Regions from separate parts of the Mesorhizobium sp. B2-3-6 genome, predicted to be linked through region 2. Evidence: predicted binding sites of a transcription regulator. Region 2 holds the regulator's gene; the other holds the start of a gene.

Region 1 (8,708 bases), on a different contig from region 2:
CAGGCTGCGCGCCATGGTGGCGCCGCTCCTAAAGCGCGTCGGCGCCAATTTCTCCGCCGACACGCCCGTCGCCGAACTGTCGCTCGCTCAGCAACAGATGGTCGAGATCGCCAAGGCGCTGTCGATCAAGGCAAGGCTGGTCATCCTCGACGAACCGACGTCGAGCCTGCCGATCGCCGAGACCGACAAATTGCTCGACGTCATCAGGGCGCTGAAGGCGGACGGCATCAGCGTCATTTTCATTTCGCATCGCCTGCACGAGGTCGAGCGCGTCGCCGACCGCGTCATCGTGCTGCGCGACGGCATGCTGGCCGGCACCTTGCCCAAGCGCGACATCAACCACGACCAGATGGTCAAGCTGATGATCGGCCGCATGCTGAAGGAGCGCGAGAAGGCTTCCGAGGCGGCCCGCGCCCCCGGCGCCGTCGCCCTGTCGGCCAAGGCCATCCGCACCCCGACCTATCCCGGCCGCCCGGTAGATCTCGACGTCAGGCGCGGTGAAATCCTCGGCCTTGCCGGCCTTGTCGGTTCCGGCCGCACCGAGCTGGCGCGGGTGTTCTTCGGCATCGAAAGCAGCCTTGGCGGCACGCTCGAGCTCGCCGGCAAGCCGCTCGCCCTGGGCTCGGCGGCCGATGCCGTCGCGCACGGCATCTTCCTAGTGCCGGAGGACCGCAAGCTGACCGGCATCCTGCTCGACCTTTCGATCGCCCAGAACATTTCGCTGCCCAACCTGCCAGCGCATGCCAAGCGCTCCTTGGTGTCGACCAGCGCCGAAACGGCAACCGCCGAGAAGCAGAAAAAAGATCTCGGCATCAAGGCGCCCTCGGTGCAGACGCGCACCGGCACGCTGTCGGGCGGCAACCAGCAGAAGGTCGTGCTGGCCAAATGGCTGGCGATGAACCCCAAGGTGATGATCCTCGATGAGCCGACGCGCGGCATCGACATCGGCGCCAAGGCGGAGATCTACGGGCTGATGCGTGCGCTGGCCGACGCCGGCGTCGCCGTGCTGATGATCTCCAGCGACATGGAGGAGGTGATCGGCGTGTCCGACCGCATCGCCGTCATGCATGAGGGCCAGATCTCGGGCATTCTGGACAAGGACCAGTTCAGCCAGGAAAACGTGCTGCTGCTGGCGGTAGGCAAGCAGCCGAAATAATTCTGCCGCCGCGCCGCGGAAGCGCTCGGGCCGGCATTGGGGAGAAGATGATGAGCAAGAAAGATCTCGGCCTGCTGATCCTGATCCTGGTGGTCGGCGCCATCGTCGCCATCATCAATCCGCGCTTCCTGCTGCCGATCAATCTCGCCAACACCTCGAACCTGATCGGACTGTTCGGCATCCTGTCGATCGGCCAGGCCTTCGTCATCATCACCGGCGGCATCGAATTGTCGGTCGGCTCGCTGGTGGCGCTGCTGGGAACGCTTTTCATCGACTTCATCGCCGTGCGCGGCATGGAATGGCCGCTGGCCTTCGTGCTCATCCTGGTGCTCGGTGCCATCATCGGCCTGGCGCATGGCTGGCTGATCACGCGGCTCAAATTGCAGCCCTTCGTGGTGACCTTGTGCGGCCTTTTGATCTATCGCGGCGTCGCCCGCTTCTACACCGCCGACGGCACCGCCGGCTTCGCCTTCGGCCAGAATTTCCCGGAGCTCGAATTCTTGACCGCCGGCCGCTCCTGGGGCGTGCCGAACTCCTTCTTCGCCCTGATCGTCATCGCCATCGTCATGTGGGTGGTGCTGCACCGCTCGGTGTTCGGCCGCTATCTCTACGCCATCGGCAAGAACGAGGAGGCGGCGAAATATTCCGGCATCCGCACCGGGCGTGTCGTCATGGCCGCCTACGTCATCTGCGGGGTACTGACGGCGCTGTCGGCGATCTATTTCGCCATGTACACGCGCTCCATCTCGCCAGCCAGCCACGGCCAGTTCTACGAGCTCTACGCCATTGCCGCGGCCGTGCTCGGCGGCTTCTCGCTGCGCGGCGGCGAGGGCTCGCTGATTGGTGTCATCCTCGGCACCGTGCTGTTGCAGGAGCTGCAGAACCTCGTCAATCTGCTCGGCATCCCGTCCTCGCTCAACTTCGCGGTGATGGGCGGCGTCATCCTCATCGGCGTGCTGATCGACCAGCAATGGGGTGTGTTCCGCGCGCGGCGGCGCATGGTCGACGCCAGCCGCAAGAGCATCGCCGGCGCAGCGGCGGAATAGTCAGGGGCAAAAAGCCACCATCCGCCGTGGCCGTCGAAAGATAACGCCGCTCTATCTCGCCCGCCCCGCAATTCCGCTCGATCTGTTGTCGGCCGTATCTGTGCGGCCCCAAGTGACTTGAGTGCAAAAGGGGGGCGGCATCGCGAAAACGGTCTTGCGAGCTTCCATCCGGATTGGAACGAAACCCTTGTCTGGGCGTTGTTCAAAGCTTTTCTATTCGGAGGCATTGTCATGGCCGCGAATCCGCTAAGCACCGCCAAGGTGGGAGGTCATCCCATCCATCCGATGCTCATTCCCTTTCCTGTCGCGTTCCTTGTCGGCGCGTTTCTCACCGATTTGATGTTCTGGGGGACTGCCGACGCCTTTTGGGCACGCGCGTCGATGTGGCTGATTGGAGCAGCCATCGTCATGGCTCTCCTGGCGGCGATTGCCGGCTTTATCGATTTCCTGAGCGAGCCGCGCATCCGCGCGCTGACGGACGCCTGGTACCATATGGTCGGCAATTTGACCGCCGTCGTTCTGGCGCTGATCAATTTCTATCTTCGCTACAGCCAAGGCGCCGAAGCGGCAGTTCGCCCATGGGGAGTGCTGCTTTCATTGATCGTTGTCTGCATCCTGCTGTTTACCGGCTGGAAAGGCTGGGAAATGGTGTACCGCCATCACGTCGCGGTTCTGGACGCGCCGACACAACCTTCGGCAACGCCGTCGGCCGGCACGCGTCGTGCCGACCACGACCGGCACGCGGCATAGAACGAAGGTGCATTCGATATTCAGGTCAGGCGGGCGCCACCTGACCATCAACACCTTTAGTCGATCAGCCCCGACATGTCGGAGAACGCCATCGCCTTGCGCAGCACCTCGGCAAAGCGCTCGCCTGCCGCTTCGCGCGAACCGCTATTGTCGATCGAGGTGACGCCGGGTCCGGAGAGCGTCACAGGCGCGCTTCGCGCCAGGCGTGCCAGAACCTCCCCGCGCGACTCGCGGCCACGCATCGCCAGCCGCCCGGCCAGCACATCGGGCGAAGCGGTGATCTCGACGATGACCAGATTGGCATAGCGCTTTCGCAAGGCAGGGATGATCGAGCGCGATACATTGGCGACAGCGACATGGCCGTTGGCCACTGCCCAATCGACCTCGGCCGGCAGGCCGTAGCGCAGGCCGTGCGCCTCCCAGGAGACGGCGAAGGCGCCGTCGGCTTCGGCCTCGATGAAGGCGGCATCGGCCAGCGTGTCGTGATCCTCGCTTGCCGTGTCGCTCGGTCTGGTGATGACGCGGCGCACGAACTCCAGCCGCGTCTCGTCGGCGAAAAGCGCCTTGGCATGGCCGATGATCGTATCCTTGCCGGCGCCGCTCGGGCCCACCACGGCAACGAAGACGCCGTCGCGTATCGGAAACGCCTCGGCCGACAGTTCACGCTCGATCAATGCCGAAGCCATCACGCGACCCGCCGCCCCTGCCGCCAGACCGTGCGCACCACTGGAACGTGGTCGTCGAGGCGCACGCGCACCAGGTCGGCCCGGCGGCCCTCTTCGATGACGCCGCGATCGGAAAGACCGACGGCCTCGGCCGGGTTCTTGGACACCATCGCCACCGCCTGCGGCAGGGAAATGCCGTCGACGACGTCGCCAAGAAAGAAGGCGGACTGGATCAGGCTGAAGGGGATGTAGTCGGACGACAATATGTCGAGCAGGCCGTCGCTGGCCAGCGTGCGCGCCGAGACATTGCCCGAATGCGAGGCGCCGCGCATGACATTGGGCGCGCCCATCAGCACGCCGAGCCCGGCATCCTTCGAAGCTCTGGCGGCCTCCTCGGTGGTCGGGAATTCGGCAACGCGCACGCCTTGCTCGATGGCTTCGTCGACATGGCCCGTCGTCGCATCGTCATGGCTCGCAAGCACGATGCCGCGCTCGTGGCAGGCGGCGGCGATGAAGACGCGGTTCGTGGCCGAATTCCGGGCCGATTCGCCCATCCGTTTCTCGCAGAATTTCTGGAAATTGTGATCGGTCAGCTTCAGCTTGCGCTGATAGTAGTAGGCGTAGGTTTCGAGGTTGACGAACTGGCGCTGGCCTGGCGCATGGTCCATCAGCGAGGCGAGCTTCACCCGTTCGTCCGTCTCGAAATTGGCGAAGGCCCTGAGGCAATCCGGCGCCGAGACCTCGCAGCGTAGATGGATGAAATGATCGGCCCGCAATCGATCCATCCGCACGCTGTCCTCGATCGCGTCGGCGAGCTTGCGGATGTCAGCGGCGTTGAGATCGGCATCCTCGTCCATGCCGACACGCAAGGCATCGAGCACGGTGGTAATGCCGGCGGTCGCCACTTGCGCGTCATGGGCGAGCACGGCGGCGATCGGATTCCAACGCACCTTGGGCCGCGGCGCATAGTGGCCTTCCAGGTGATCGGTGTGCAGCTCGACCAGTCCCGGAATGATGAAGTCGCCAGCCATGTCCTCGCCGGCTCGCACGGCGCCGGCGGATATGTCGGCGATCAGACCGTCACGCATCACGAGCGAGCCGTCGATGATCTCGTCGGCAAGAATGATGCGGGCGTTGCTCAGAATGGTCTCGGCGGTCATTTCAGGCAGTCCTTGGTTTTTTCTGGCCTTTACGGCTTGTTGCTTCAGGCGGTTTTTCTGGCCGGACGGCGCCCGAGCGCGTGCTGGGAAAGCACCATGAACGGGGCGCCGGGTTCGGGCTCGATGAACAACGTCAGCGCGTCCACCGGAACCGGCTGGCGCAGCACCTCGGCGAACAGGCCCTCGATTGCCAGGCGAAGACGAGGGCTTTCCTGTGGCCCGGCCCTGCCGGACAGCGTCATGTGAAAGCGGAAGCTCTCGAAGACGTAAGGATAGCCCCATTGGCAGAGATTGCGGAATTCGCCCGGCTTCAGCGAGTCCGGGCTGCGCCGCTCGATCTCGGCCTCCGTCAACGGCGCGCGAAAGCGGTCGAAATCGCGCACCACGTCATCGGCGAAGCGACTGAGCGGAGGCAATGGCGCCTCCGGCACCAGTGCGAAGAAACCGTCGATCTGGCTGACGACGAGACGCGGGATCATCACAACGGGCGTCGCCTCGGCAAAGGCGTCGAGCGCTGCGCGCAACGAGGCTTCGGTTTCGTTGGCCGCTAACCGGAAAGGGGCTTTCAGCGTTGCGTGAAAACCATAGCGCCGTGCCGATGCGGTGTGGAAGGCGACTTCCGCCGCCGACAAATCGCCCACCGCCTCCACCGGTCGCGTCGCGGCGCCGAACGGGTCACGGCCCAGCCAGTTGGCGGCGATCCGCGCCAATTTTTCGTCCTGTTGGGGGGTGAAGTAGATGGCGTAGCGCATCGAAGATCCTCGTCAGCCCGTTGCCATAGGTGATTTCCATGACGGATTGACGAAGCTTTGAAGGGTTTTCGAAGGCAAATCGACCCCGCCGGTCCTTAGCCGACGATTTTCCTGATCTGGACCAACAGGTTCAGCCGTGAACGCGCAACGGTCAGGCCTTCATCAGCCATTCGTGCTCGGGCGCATTGTGGAATTTCCACGTCCGCTTCGGGCCGGCCATGACGTTGAGGTAGTAGAGGTCGTAGCCATGACAAGCCGCGCAGGGGTGATAGCCCCTGGGCACCAGCACGACATCGCCGTCCTCGATCGCCATCGCCTCGTCCAGATCGCGGGAGCCGTCCTTGTCGGCGTCGGTATAGACCCGCTGGAAAGCAAAGCCCTGCGGCGGGTTGAGGCGGTGGTAATAGGTCTCCTCGAGATAGGACTCGGCAGGCAGATTGTCCTGGTCGTGCTTGTGCGGCGGATAGCTCGACGTGTGGCCGCCGGGCGTGATGACCTCGACCACCAGCAGCGAATCGGCCGGCTTGCCCTCGGGCAGGATGTTGGTGACGTAGCGTGTATTGGTGCCCTTGCCGCGTACCTCCTGGCCGAGGTCGTCAGGCCCGATGACGCGAACTGGCAGGCCGCCGCTCAATCCCGGCGCCGAGCAGACCGCCAGTTCCAGTCCGCTATCAGCCGTCACCGACCAGTCCGATCCCTGCGGCACATAGACCGACCATGGTTTGCCTTCGAAGGGCGACATGCGCTGGCCAAGCAGGCCGAGATCCTTGCCGCCGGCCGTGACCGTGCCCTTGCCGGTGACGAACACCAGGCAGACTTCGCGATCGTCCGTTGTTCCCGAAGCCGTTTGCCCTGATTTCAGCCGATGCAGGTCGAACCCGACATAGGTCCACCCGGCGCTTTGCGGGGTGACATGCGCGACACGGCCATGGCCCTTGTCGGCTTTGACCAGCAGCTTCGACATCCGGTTACTCCTTCGGTTCGACTTCGGCGGGCGCCTTGTTCTCGTCGGCCGGCTTGTAGAGATAAAAAAACTGCCAGACGCCATAGCCGGCGAAGCCCAGCGCGATCACGCCCCAGAACGGCGTGCCGCTCGCGAATTCGATGATCGACCAGATGACGCACACCGCGACGACGGCGACACGCCGCCACAATGGCCGGAAGAAGGGGTGCTCGGAATCTTTCATCGCGGCAACCTACAGCAAGCCCGGCCTGGCGAGAACCCGATCAGACATCGGGGAAGCCCTGCGTCTCGACCGTATAGCCGGCCGCCGTCATCACCCGCATCAACTCCTTGTGGCCCACCTGCGCCATCTTGAGCGGCGGGTTCTTCTTCGGGTCCTGTTCGGCCTCGACCACGAACCAGCCTTCATAGCCATGGTCGGCGAAACGCTGCACGATGGCGCCGAAATCCAGCGAGCCGTCGCCCGGCACGGTGAAGGCGCCGAGAGCCACCGCATCGAGGAAGGACTGCCTCGTGCGGTCGAGCTTCTCGATCACACCCATGCGTACATCCTTCACATGCACATGGCTGATGCGCTTGTGGTGATTGTCGATGGCGCGCAGCACATCGCCGCCGGCAAAGGCCAGATGTCCAGCGTCGAGCAGCAGCGGAATGCCCGCTCCGGAATGGCGCATGAAGGCGTCGAGCTCCGCCTCGGTCTCGACCACCGCCGCCATATGGTGATGATAGGAAAGCGGCATGCCTTGCTCGGCGCACCATTCGCCGAATTCGGTCAGGCGCCTGGCATAGGCCTTCATCTCGTCGCTCGAGAGTTTCGGCTTGGTGGCGAGCGGCTTCGAGCGGTCGCCCTGGATCGAACGGCCAACCTCGCCATAGACGATGCAAGGCGCGTTGACCGCCTTGAACAGGTCGATCATCGGCTGGATGCGATCCTTGTTCTTGCTCATCTCCTCGTCGACCAGCGTGCCCGAGAACCAGCCGCCGCACAGTGTGACGTCAGCCGCCTTCAGGATCGGCAGCATCACCTTGGGGTCCTTGGGAAAGCGCCGTCCCATCTCCATGCCGGTGAAGCCGGCCGAACGCGACTGGCGTAGGCACTCCTCCAACGACACGTCGTCGCTGAGTTCCGCAAGATCGTCGTTCCACCACGCGATGGGGGACATGCCCAGTTTGGCTTTCAAGTCGTCACTCCGGTTCTTGTTCACCCTCCCCCTTGTGGGGAGGGTCGCTGCGAAGCAGCGGGGTGGGGGTGCGGCGCCAGACCCCACCCGGACCTTCGGTCCGACCTCCCCACAAGGAGAGGTAGGGGGTGGGCAGCGCCGAGATCAATCGCCGACGCTCTGCATCCGCCGCTTCTCGTCATAGACCTTGCGCGCCGCGTTCACTTGGCTGCGCTCGGAGACTTCCGGCACCGCCACGTCCCACCAGTGGCCGCCGGCATCGGTGGAGACCAGCGGATCGGTGTCGATGACCAGTACCGTGGTGCGGTCGTTGCCTTTCGCCTGAGCCAGCGCCGTCTCCAGCCCTGCGATCGACGAAACCTTCTCGGCGATCGCCCCCATGCTCGCGGCGTGCGCGGCAAAGTCGACGTCGGGCAGCACCTCGTGGCGCGCATCCTTCAGGAGATTGTTGAAGTTGGCGCCGCCGGTCGCCATCTGCAGCCGGTTGATGCAGCCAAAACCCCTGTTGTCGAGCAGCACGATGGTCAGCTTCAGGCCGAGCATCACCGAGGTGGCGATCTCGGAATTGAGCATCAGGTAGGAGCCGTCGCCGATCATGACGACGACCTCTTCCCCGGGCTTGGCCATCTTGGTGCCGAGCCCGCCGGCAATCTCGTAACCCATGGTCGAGAAGCCGTATTCGGCATGATACGAGCCGGGCGCGCCGGCCTGCCAAAGCTTGTGCAATTCGCCCGGCAGCCCGCCGGCGGCGTTGAGCAGCGTCACGCCGGAGCCCATGGCGCGTTGCACGGCGCCGATCACCTGCGCGTCGGAAGGGTAGGCGGCATTGGTCGACGCCGTCACCTTGGCGGCTTCGGCCTGCCATTCCTTCTTGCCGGCTGCCGCATTGTCGGTCCAGGCGGATGGCACCTTCCAACCCTTCAGCGCGGCACCGAGTTCGGCCAAGCCTTCGGCCGCGTCGGCGACCAGCGTCGATGCCCGATGCTTGCCGGCATCGAAAGGCTGCACATTCAAGCCGATGATGGTCTTGCCCG
Region 2 (8,708 bases):
GTTCACGATGCCGACTGGCCACGGATAGGAATTGGCCAGCCAAACCGCGCCCATGATGACGGCGCAGGTCACCACGCCGATCAGCGTCTCGGCCCAGATCGGACGCAGCGGGAAACGGAAGCGCTTGCGCTGTACCCGCCCGTTGAACAGCGCAAGCACCACCGCAAGGCAGGCGGCGATACCGACCACCCAGCTCCAGGTCGCGCCGATCGATCCGGCCGGGCCGCCGCCCATCAGCTGGAACGTCGCGTTGAGCGGCGCCACCGTCTGGCCGCTGGTAACCCACCATGCCGCACCGCGCCAGACCAGAAGCCCGCCCAGCGTCACGATAAAGGCCGGCACTTCGAGATAGGCGATGACAAAGCCCTGGAAGGCGCCGATCAACAGACCGAGCACCAGGCCGATGACCAGCGCCAGCACCCAGATCCATGGGTTGCCAAGCTCAAGCCCGACGAAGCGCACTAGGAAATGCACCTGGGCGAAGCCCATGACCATGCCGATCAACCCTTCGGCGGAACCGACGGACAGATCGATATTGCGCATGACGATGACCAGCACCATGCCGCAGGCCATGATGGCGACGGCCGAGGTCTGCACCGACAGGTTCCACAGATTGCGCGGCGTGAGAAAGGTACGGCTGTCGAAATCGAGCGGATTGACGCCGAGACGCAGGCTGGACAAGACATGCAACCCGATCCAGATCAGCAGCAGCGCGCCGATCATGCCGAGCATGCGCGTGTCGATCTCGGTCGCCTTAAGGAACCGGGCGACGGCGCCGAGTTCCGACGCACGCGCGGTGTCGGCCTGCGGGTTGGACGTCGTATCGGTCATGATTTTCTCCCACCGGCCTGCCCGTCCGATGCGGGATGCCGGAAGCCAGCCTAGAAGTTACCCGCCCGGGGCGGAAAAACAAATTTTCTTGAAAAAACGCCGCGGCTTGGCAGCCGCGGCGTTCATCGCATGAAATGGAAGATCAGTTGCAGGCCGCTACGCTGCCCGCCGCGACGCCGGCACAGACCTCGTCTTTCTTGATCCAGCCGGCGTCGATGACGACGTTGAGATTGTCCTTGGTGATCGCAACCGGGGTCAGGAACAGCGATTTGACGGTGTTCCCACCGGGCGTTGTGAAGTCCTTGACGCCGGCGATATCGGTCATCTTCTTGCCGTCGGCCAGCTGCGAGGCGATCTCGGCGGCATTCTTGCCGAGTTCACGCGCGTCCTTCCACACCGACACGGTCTGCGTGCCGAGCGCGATGCGGTTCAGCGCCGCGTGGTCGCCGTCCTGGCCCGAGACCGGAACGGTACCGGCCAGGCCTTGAGCCGTCAGCGCCGCGACGACGCCGCCGGCAGTGCCGTCATTGGCCGCGACGACCGCGTCGACCTTGTTGTCGTTGGCGGTCAGGAACTGCTCCATGTTCTTCTGCGCATTGGCCGGCAGCCAGCCATCCGTATAGGCTTCGCCGACATTCTTGATCTTGCCGCTGTCGATGGCGTCCTTGAGCACTTCCATGGAGCCCGAGAACAGGAAATCGGCATTCGGATCGGCACCCGAGCCCTTGATGAAGACGTAGTTGCCTTCCGGCTTCACCTTGAACACTTCGCGGGCCTGCATGCGGCCGACTTCCTTGTTGTCGAAGGTCAGATAGAAGACGTCCTTGTTCTCGATCAGGCGGTCATAGCCGACGACCGGAATGCCTTCGTCGAGCGCCTTCTGCACCGCCGGGCCGATGGCGGAGGCGTCCTGCGCCAGGATGATCAGCGAATTGGCGCCCTGGGAGATCAGGCTCTCGACGTCGGTGAGCTGCTTGCCGGGATTGGACTGGGCGTCGGCGGAAATATACTTGTCGCCGGCGGCTTCGATCGCCTTCTTCATGGCGGCCTCGTCGGTCTTCCAGCGCTCTTCCTGGAAGTTCGACCAGGAAACGCCGATGACCTTGTCCTTCGCCTGCGCGACCGACGCGAGCGTCAGCGACATGGCGACACCCGCCAGGATGGCGGCTGTGAATCTCTTCATCTTAATCCTCCCTGCGCCGCGTATGGCGCGACCAAACAGGCCCGTAGGCCGGCACAAAGGCTCTATTTTTTCGAGCCTCGAAAAAACACTGGTCCATCGTCGGAACGCTGTCAACGTCGATTCTGATGTATTTTGATGTCCTCGTGAATTTTTTTCGAGCTCCGGAATAAATAATGACAGCCAAGGCCGGTTCTGCCAGTATTTGACGGTCGTCGGGATCCTGGGGAGAGAACGCGGCGACGGGGAGGATGCGAGAAACATGTCGGTCGGAATCCGCCACGACGATTTGCGCCGACGCAACCGGGCGATGGTGATCGCGGCCGTGCGCCGTGCCGGGCAGCCCTCGCGCACCGAGATTGCCGCGACCACCGGGCTCAGCCATTCCACCATATCGGCGATCTCCTCCGACCTGATTGGCGAAGGCATCCTGGCGCAGAGCAAGCCGAGCGAGGCCGGTGCGCTGAAACGCGGCCGGCCGCAGGTCGGCCTCAGCCTCAACCCTGAAGCCGCGGCGGTGATGACCGTGGTGCTGTCGCTGAATTTTCTCTCCGTCGCCGTCATCGACTATGCCGGCCAGGTGATATCTGAAGAGCAGCGCCGGCTGGACACGCTCACCCTGTCGCGCGAGGCGCTGATCGGCGAATGCGTGGTCATCGTCAGGCGGCGGTTCGAGGATCCCGACCTCGACGTCGGCAGCATCGCCCGTATCGCGCTGGCGATCCAGGGCATCACCGACACGGATGCGCGCACCATGCTGTGGTCGCCGATCACGCCGCAGACCGACATCGCCTTCGCCGACATACTGGAGGCCGAGTTCGGCATTCCCGCCACCATGGAGAACGATTGCAACATGATGGCGGTGGCGCTGCGCTGGCGCGATCCCCAGCGCTACCGCGACGACTTCATCGCCATCCTTTTGTCGCACGGCATCGGCATGGGCTTGGTGCTGAAGGGTGAACTGTTCACCGGCACCCATTCATCCGGAGGCGAGTTCGGCCACATGATCCATCGCCCCGGCGGGGCGCTCTGCCGCTGCGGGCGGCGCGGCTGCGTCGAGGCCTATGCCGGCAACTATGCCATCTGGCGCAACGCGAGGCAGCTTGGCGAGGACACCGAGCCCGTCGACGTCAGCGACGCCGACATGCGCACCCTGGCGGCCTCGGCGCGCGAAAAGGACGGGCCGGAGCGCGAAGCCTACCGCAAGGCCGGCGAGGCGCTGGGTTACGGCCTTGGCAGCCTGTTCGCGCTGATCGATCCGGCGCCGGTCGCCATGGTCGGCGTCAGCGCCGCCGCCTTCGACCTGATCGAGCCGGCTCTGCGCGAGGCCATTGCCCAGACCGCCGGCGGCCAGCACTCGAAATCGATTTCCTTCGACACCGAGCCGAACGAACTGCCACTGATCCGCGAGGGCTGCGCCATGCGCGCGCTGACCTTCGTCGACCAGGAGATTTTCGCGCCGGGGGCACAGGCGAAATCAGGCGTGGGCGAGAACGTTGCGTGACATATCCCTAGTCTTCGCGAATCGCATACCCCGCGCCCCGAATGGTGCGGATCACGTCAGGCATGCGGCCATTGTTGACCGCCTTGCGCAGCCGGCCGACATGCACGTCCACGGTGCGCTCGTCGATATAGATCGTTTCGCCCCAGACATTGTCGAGCAGTTGGCTGCGCGAGAACACGCGGCCGGGATGTCGCATCATGAATTCGAGCAGGCGGAACTCGGTCGGCCCGAGCCGGATCTCGCTTTTCTTGCGGTAGACCCGGTGCGATTCACGGTCGAGCACGATGTCGCCGACCTTGAGCACGCTGGACAGAACTTCGGGCTTGGCGCGGCGCAGCAGCGCCTTGACGCGTGCCATGAATTCCGGCGTTGAGAACGGCTTGACCAGATAGTCGTCGGCGCCGGTGGAGAGACCGCGCACCCGGTCGCTTTCCTCGCCGCGCGCCGTCAGCATGATGATCGGCAGCCGCTCGGTCTCGGGCCGCATCCGGAGACGGCGGCAGAGCTCGATGCCGGACACCGCCGGCACCATCCAGTCGAGCACAAGAAGGTCAGGGACATTCTCCTGCAAGCGGATCTCGGCTTCGTCGCCGCGCGTCACCACCTCTACCTGATAACCCTCCGATTCCAGATTGTAACGGAGCAGCACACCCAGCGGCTCCTCGTCCTCCACCACCATGATGCGTGGCGCGATCATCGACTGGTCACCCCTGCCGTCAAGCCGCTGGCGCCGACATCGCCGTCTCGTCCTGCTTCGGGCGATTGGCGGGCAATTGCGTGCCGGTCAGCACATAATAGGCATTTTCGGCAATGTTGGTCACGTGATCGCCGATGCGCTCGAGATTCTTGGCGCAGAACAAAAGATGCGTGCAGGCGGTGATGTTGCGCGGATCCTCCATCATGTAGGTCAGCAGCTCGCGGAAGACCGACGTGTATTTGACGTCGATGCGTTCATCGTCGGCGCGCAGCTTCGCAAGTGCCGCGGCATCGCGCGCCGCATACTCCTCGATCACGCCTTGCACCTGGATCAGCACAAGCTGCGCCATGGCGTCGATGGAGTGCGACAGGTCGCGCGGCGTGGCGGCAAGGCCGACGGTGCCGACGCGCTTGGCGATGTTCTTGGCGAGATCGCCGATGCGTTCGAGATCGCCCGCCATGCGGATCGAGCCGACGACATGGCGCAGATCGTCCGCCATGGGCTGCCGCTTGGCGATCAGGGTGATGGCGCGGTCGTCGAGTTCGCGCTGGCGCGCGTCCATGATGGCGTCGTCGGAGACGACGCGCTGGGCGAGCGCGTTGTCGGAATTCAGGAGCGCCTTGGTGGCGCCGCCGACCATCGATGAGGCGAGATCGCCCATGTCGCGGATCAGCCTGCTGATCTGTCCGAGATCTTCGTCAAAGGCTGCGACTGTGTGTTCGGCCATGATCTTGGTCCTCGTATGCCTGGGATCAGCCGAAGCGGCCGGTGATATAGTCCTGCGTGCGCTTCTCGCGGGGCGATGTGAAGATCTTCTCGGTGCGGTCGAACTCGACCAACTCGCCCAGATACATGAACGCGGTCTGCTTCGACACGCGCGCCGCCTGCTGCATGTTGTGGGTGACGATGACGATCGTATAGTCGGCCTGCAGCTCATCGATCAGCTCCTCGATCTTGGCGGTCGACAGCGGATCGAGCGCCGAGGCAGGCTCGTCGAGCAGGATGACCTCCGGCTTCACCGCCACCGTGCGGGCGATGCAGAGGCGCTGCTGCTGGCCGCCCGAAAGGCTGAGGCCGCTGGCGTTGAGCTTGTCCTTGACCTCGCTCCACAGTGCCGCGCGCTTCAGCGCCTGCTCGACACGGCCGTCCATCTCCGCCTTGCTGAGCTTCTCATAGAGCCTGACGCCGAAGGCGATGTTCTCGTAGATCGACATCGGGAACGGCGTCGGCTTCTGGAACACCATGCCGATCTTGGTCCTGAGCAGGTTGAGGTCCTGCGAGCGGTCGAGGATATTCTGGCCGTCGAGCAGCACCTGGCCCTCGGCGCTCTGCCTCGGGTAGAGCTCGTAGATGCGGTTGAAGACGCGCAGCAGCGTCGACTTCCCGCAGCCCGAAGGCCCGATGAAGGCGGTGACGCTGCGCTCGGGCAGCGACAGGCTGATATCCTTCAGCGCCTTCGACTGGCCATAGTAGAAATTGAGATTCTTGACCTCGATCTTGGCTTTCTCGACCGCGACTTCGGGCGTGTTCAATTCGGTGGACAACATCGGTTTCATCTGTCCTCTCTGCGTCCGGTAAGGCTGCGGGCGAAGATGCTCAGCCCGAGAACCGTAAGGGTGATTATGAGTGCGCCGGTCCACGCCAGCTGCTGCCATTCCTCGTAGGGGCTGAGAGCGAACTGGAAGATGGTGACGGGCAGGCTGGCCATCGGCGCATTGAGATTACTCGACCAGAACTGGTTGTTGAGCGCCGTGAAGAGCAGCGGCGCCGTCTCGCCGGAAATGCGGGCGATGGCCAGCAATATGCCGGTGACGATGCCCGACAGCGCCGCACGGTAGGCGACCGAGCGGATGACCACCCAGCGCGGCGCGCCGATCGCGGCGCCGGCCTCGCGCAGGGCGTTCGGCACGAGGTTGAGCATGTCCTCGGTGGTGCGCACGACGACCGGGATGACCAGGATGGCCAGCGCGACGGCACCGGCGATCGCCGAGAAATGTCCCATCGGCCGCACCAGCAGCTCGTAGACGAACAGGCCGACGATGATCGAGGGTGCCGACAGGAGGATGTCGTTGATGAAGCGCACGACGGTGGTGAGGCGCGAGAAGCGGCCATATTCGGCCATGTAGGTCCCAGCGAGGACACCGATCGGCGTGCCGACGATGACGGCGATGACTGTCATCATGATACTGCCGTAGATGGCATTGAGCAGGCCGCCGGCATCGCCGGGCGGCGGTGTCATTTCGGTGAACACAGAGAGCGAAACACCCGACAGGCCCTTATAGAGCAGTGCGCCGAGGATGAGCGCCAGCCAGGCCAGGCCGATGCCCGCCGCCGTGACGCATAGCGTCATCATCACGGCATTCCTGCGCTTGCGTCGATTGTGAAGCGATGTGGCCGTCGACATCGGTCAGGCTCCCGTGCGGCTGTCCATGCGCAGCAGCATGTAGCGCGCAAGGGCAAGGATCAGGAAAGTGATGACGAACAGGATCAGGCCGAGCGCCACCAGCGAAGACGTATAGAGATCGCCGTCGGCTTCGGTGAACTCGTTGGCGATGGTCGCCGAGATCGTCGTGCCGGGCGCGAACAGCGAGGCGCTGATGCGGTGGGCGTTGCCGATGACGAAGGTTACCGCCATGGTTTCGCCGAGCGCGCGGCCGAGGCCGAGCATGACGCCGCCCATGATGCCGACGCGGGTATAGGGGATGACGACGCGGCGCGTGACCTCCCAGGTCGTGCAGCCGATGCCGTAGGCCGATTCCTTCAGCACCGCCGGCACCGTGTCGAAGACATCCTTGGTGATCGAGGTGATGAAGGGCAGGACCATGATGGCAAGGATCAGCGCCGAGGTCAGAAGGCCGATGCCGTAGGGCGGGCCGGCAAACAGGCTGGAGAGTCCCGGCACGTCGTGGAAAAGCTTGATGATGAAGGGCTGCACCGTCGTCTGCAGGAACGGCGCGAACACGAACAGGCCCCAGATGCCGTAGATGATGGAGGGTATGCCGGCAAGCAGCTCGACGGCGATGCCGATGGGGCGCCGGAGTGGCCGCGGGCAGAGTTCGGTAAGGAAGATGGCGATGCCGATGCCGATGGGAACGGCGATCAGGATGGCGATGGCGGCGGTGACGATGGTTCCGTAGATCGGGGCCAGCGCTCCGAAATTCTCGGTGACCGGGTTCCACGATTCGGTCGTCAGGAAGGAGAACCCGAATTTCGACAGCGCTTCCCACGAGCCGGCAAACAGCGAAATCGCCACGCCGCCGAGGATGAGCAGGACGAGGATGGCGGAAAAGCGTGTCGCCGTCCGGAAAATCGTATCGGTGAGCGCGAAGCGTCGGACCGTCGCTTCCCTGGCCCGCATGGCGGCCGACGATGGCATGGCTTCGGAGACGGCGGTCATCTGGCCCTCGCGTTTCAAGGAAGACAGGGAGGGCGCCGTGAAGCGCCCTCCTCGTTCAGCAGGGATTACATGGCGGAATAGAGCGGCTTGCCGTCTTCGCCGACGATGTCCTTGGCCCACATGTCCTCGACGCTCTTGACGACCGCGTCGGGGATCGGAACGTAGTCCAGCGCTCCGGCCATGTCGTCGCCCTTGGCGTAGGACCAGGCGAAGAACTTGAGCGCTTCACCGGTCGCCGCCACGTCGCCGGGCTTCTTGTAGACCAGGATCCAGGTCGCCGACGTCATCGGCCAGGATTCGGCGCCCGGCTGGTTGGCCAGGATGACGCCGTAACCAGGCTGCGAGCTCCAGTCGGCATTGGCCGCCGCCGCCGAGAACGCCGCCGCCGTCGGCTCGACCTTCTTGCCGTCCTTGTTGATCATGTCGGCATAGGTCAACTTGTTCTGCTTGGCGTAGGCGTATTCGACATAGCCGATCGAGCCACCGGTCTGCGAGACGTTGTTGGCGACGCCTTCATTGCCCTTGGCGCCGATGCCAACCGGCCATTCGAGCGCGGTGTTGACGCCGACCTTCGACTTCCAGTCGGCGCTGACGTCGGCCAGGTAGTAGCTGAAGTTGAACGTGGTGCCCGAACCGTCGGAGCGATGCACGACGGCGATCGCCTGGTCGGGAAGCTTGACGTCGGGATTGAGCTTGGCGATCGCCGCGTCATTCCAGTTGGTGATCTTGCCGACGAAGATATCGGCCAGCGTCGGGCCGTCGAGCACCAGTTCGCCCGGCTTGATGCCTTCGAGATTGACGACCGGAACGATGCCGCCCATCACCATCGGGAACTGTGCAAGTCCGGTGGATTCGAGATCCTCGCCCTTCAGCGGCGCATCGGAAGCGCCGAAGGTGACGGTCTTGGCTTTGATCTGCTTGATGCCGCCGCCCGAGCCGATCGACTGGTAGTTGAGACCGATGCCGGTCTCCTTCTTGTAGGCATCGGCCCACTTCGCATAGATCGGGTAAGGGAAGGTGGCGCCGGCACCGGAGATGTCAGCTGCCATTGCCGCGGAAAGGGTGAGGGTGGACGCCGCAGCCATTGCGATCGCAACGG

The links. Region 2 encodes PhoB, which activates phosphate uptake and scavenging genes when phosphate is short. Its sites were predicted from a motif close to TGTCATNNANCTGTCAT; they were not measured.
Region 1: a site for PhoB is predicted at 5,568-5,584, ahead of FJ953_RS27970 (DUF1045 domain-containing protein). Genes of this name have one in related genera too.

What each region holds. Positions count from the first base shown of each region.
Region 1 is NZ_VFVW01000012.1:101,433-110,140, reverse strand. It holds gene FJ953_RS27995 (sugar ABC transporter ATP-binding protein) at 1-1,156, shown strand, start outside; gene FJ953_RS27990 (ABC transporter permease) at 1,207-2,202, shown strand; gene FJ953_RS27985 (DUF2231 domain-containing protein) at 2,434-2,952, shown strand; gene phnN (phosphonate metabolism protein/1,5-bisphosphokinase (PRPP-forming) PhnN) at 3,009-3,641, opposite strand; gene FJ953_RS27975 (alpha-D-ribose 1-methylphosphonate 5-triphosphate diphosphatase) at 3,638-4,777, opposite strand; gene FJ953_RS27970 (DUF1045 domain-containing protein) at 4,822-5,529, opposite strand; gene iolB (5-deoxy-glucuronate isomerase) at 5,681-6,493, opposite strand; gene FJ953_RS27960 (DUF3329 domain-containing protein) at 6,498-6,716, opposite strand; gene iolE (myo-inosose-2 dehydratase) at 6,757-7,674, opposite strand; gene iolD (3D-(3,5/4)-trihydroxycyclohexane-1,2-dione acylhydrolase (decyclizing)) at 7,819-8,708, opposite strand, start outside.
Region 2 is NZ_VFVW01000007.1:289,040-297,747, reverse strand. It holds gene FJ953_RS21625 (sugar ABC transporter permease) at 1-831, opposite strand, end outside; gene xylF (D-xylose ABC transporter substrate-binding protein) at 974-2,014, opposite strand; gene FJ953_RS21615 (ROK family protein) at 2,274-3,515, shown strand; gene phoB (phosphate regulon transcriptional regulator PhoB) at 3,523-4,212, opposite strand; gene phoU (phosphate signaling complex protein PhoU) at 4,232-4,939, opposite strand; gene pstB (phosphate ABC transporter ATP-binding protein PstB) at 4,965-5,768, opposite strand; gene pstA (phosphate ABC transporter permease PstA) at 5,765-6,616, opposite strand; gene pstC (phosphate ABC transporter permease subunit PstC) at 6,620-7,609, opposite strand; gene pstS (phosphate ABC transporter substrate-binding protein PstS) at 7,675-8,708, opposite strand, start outside.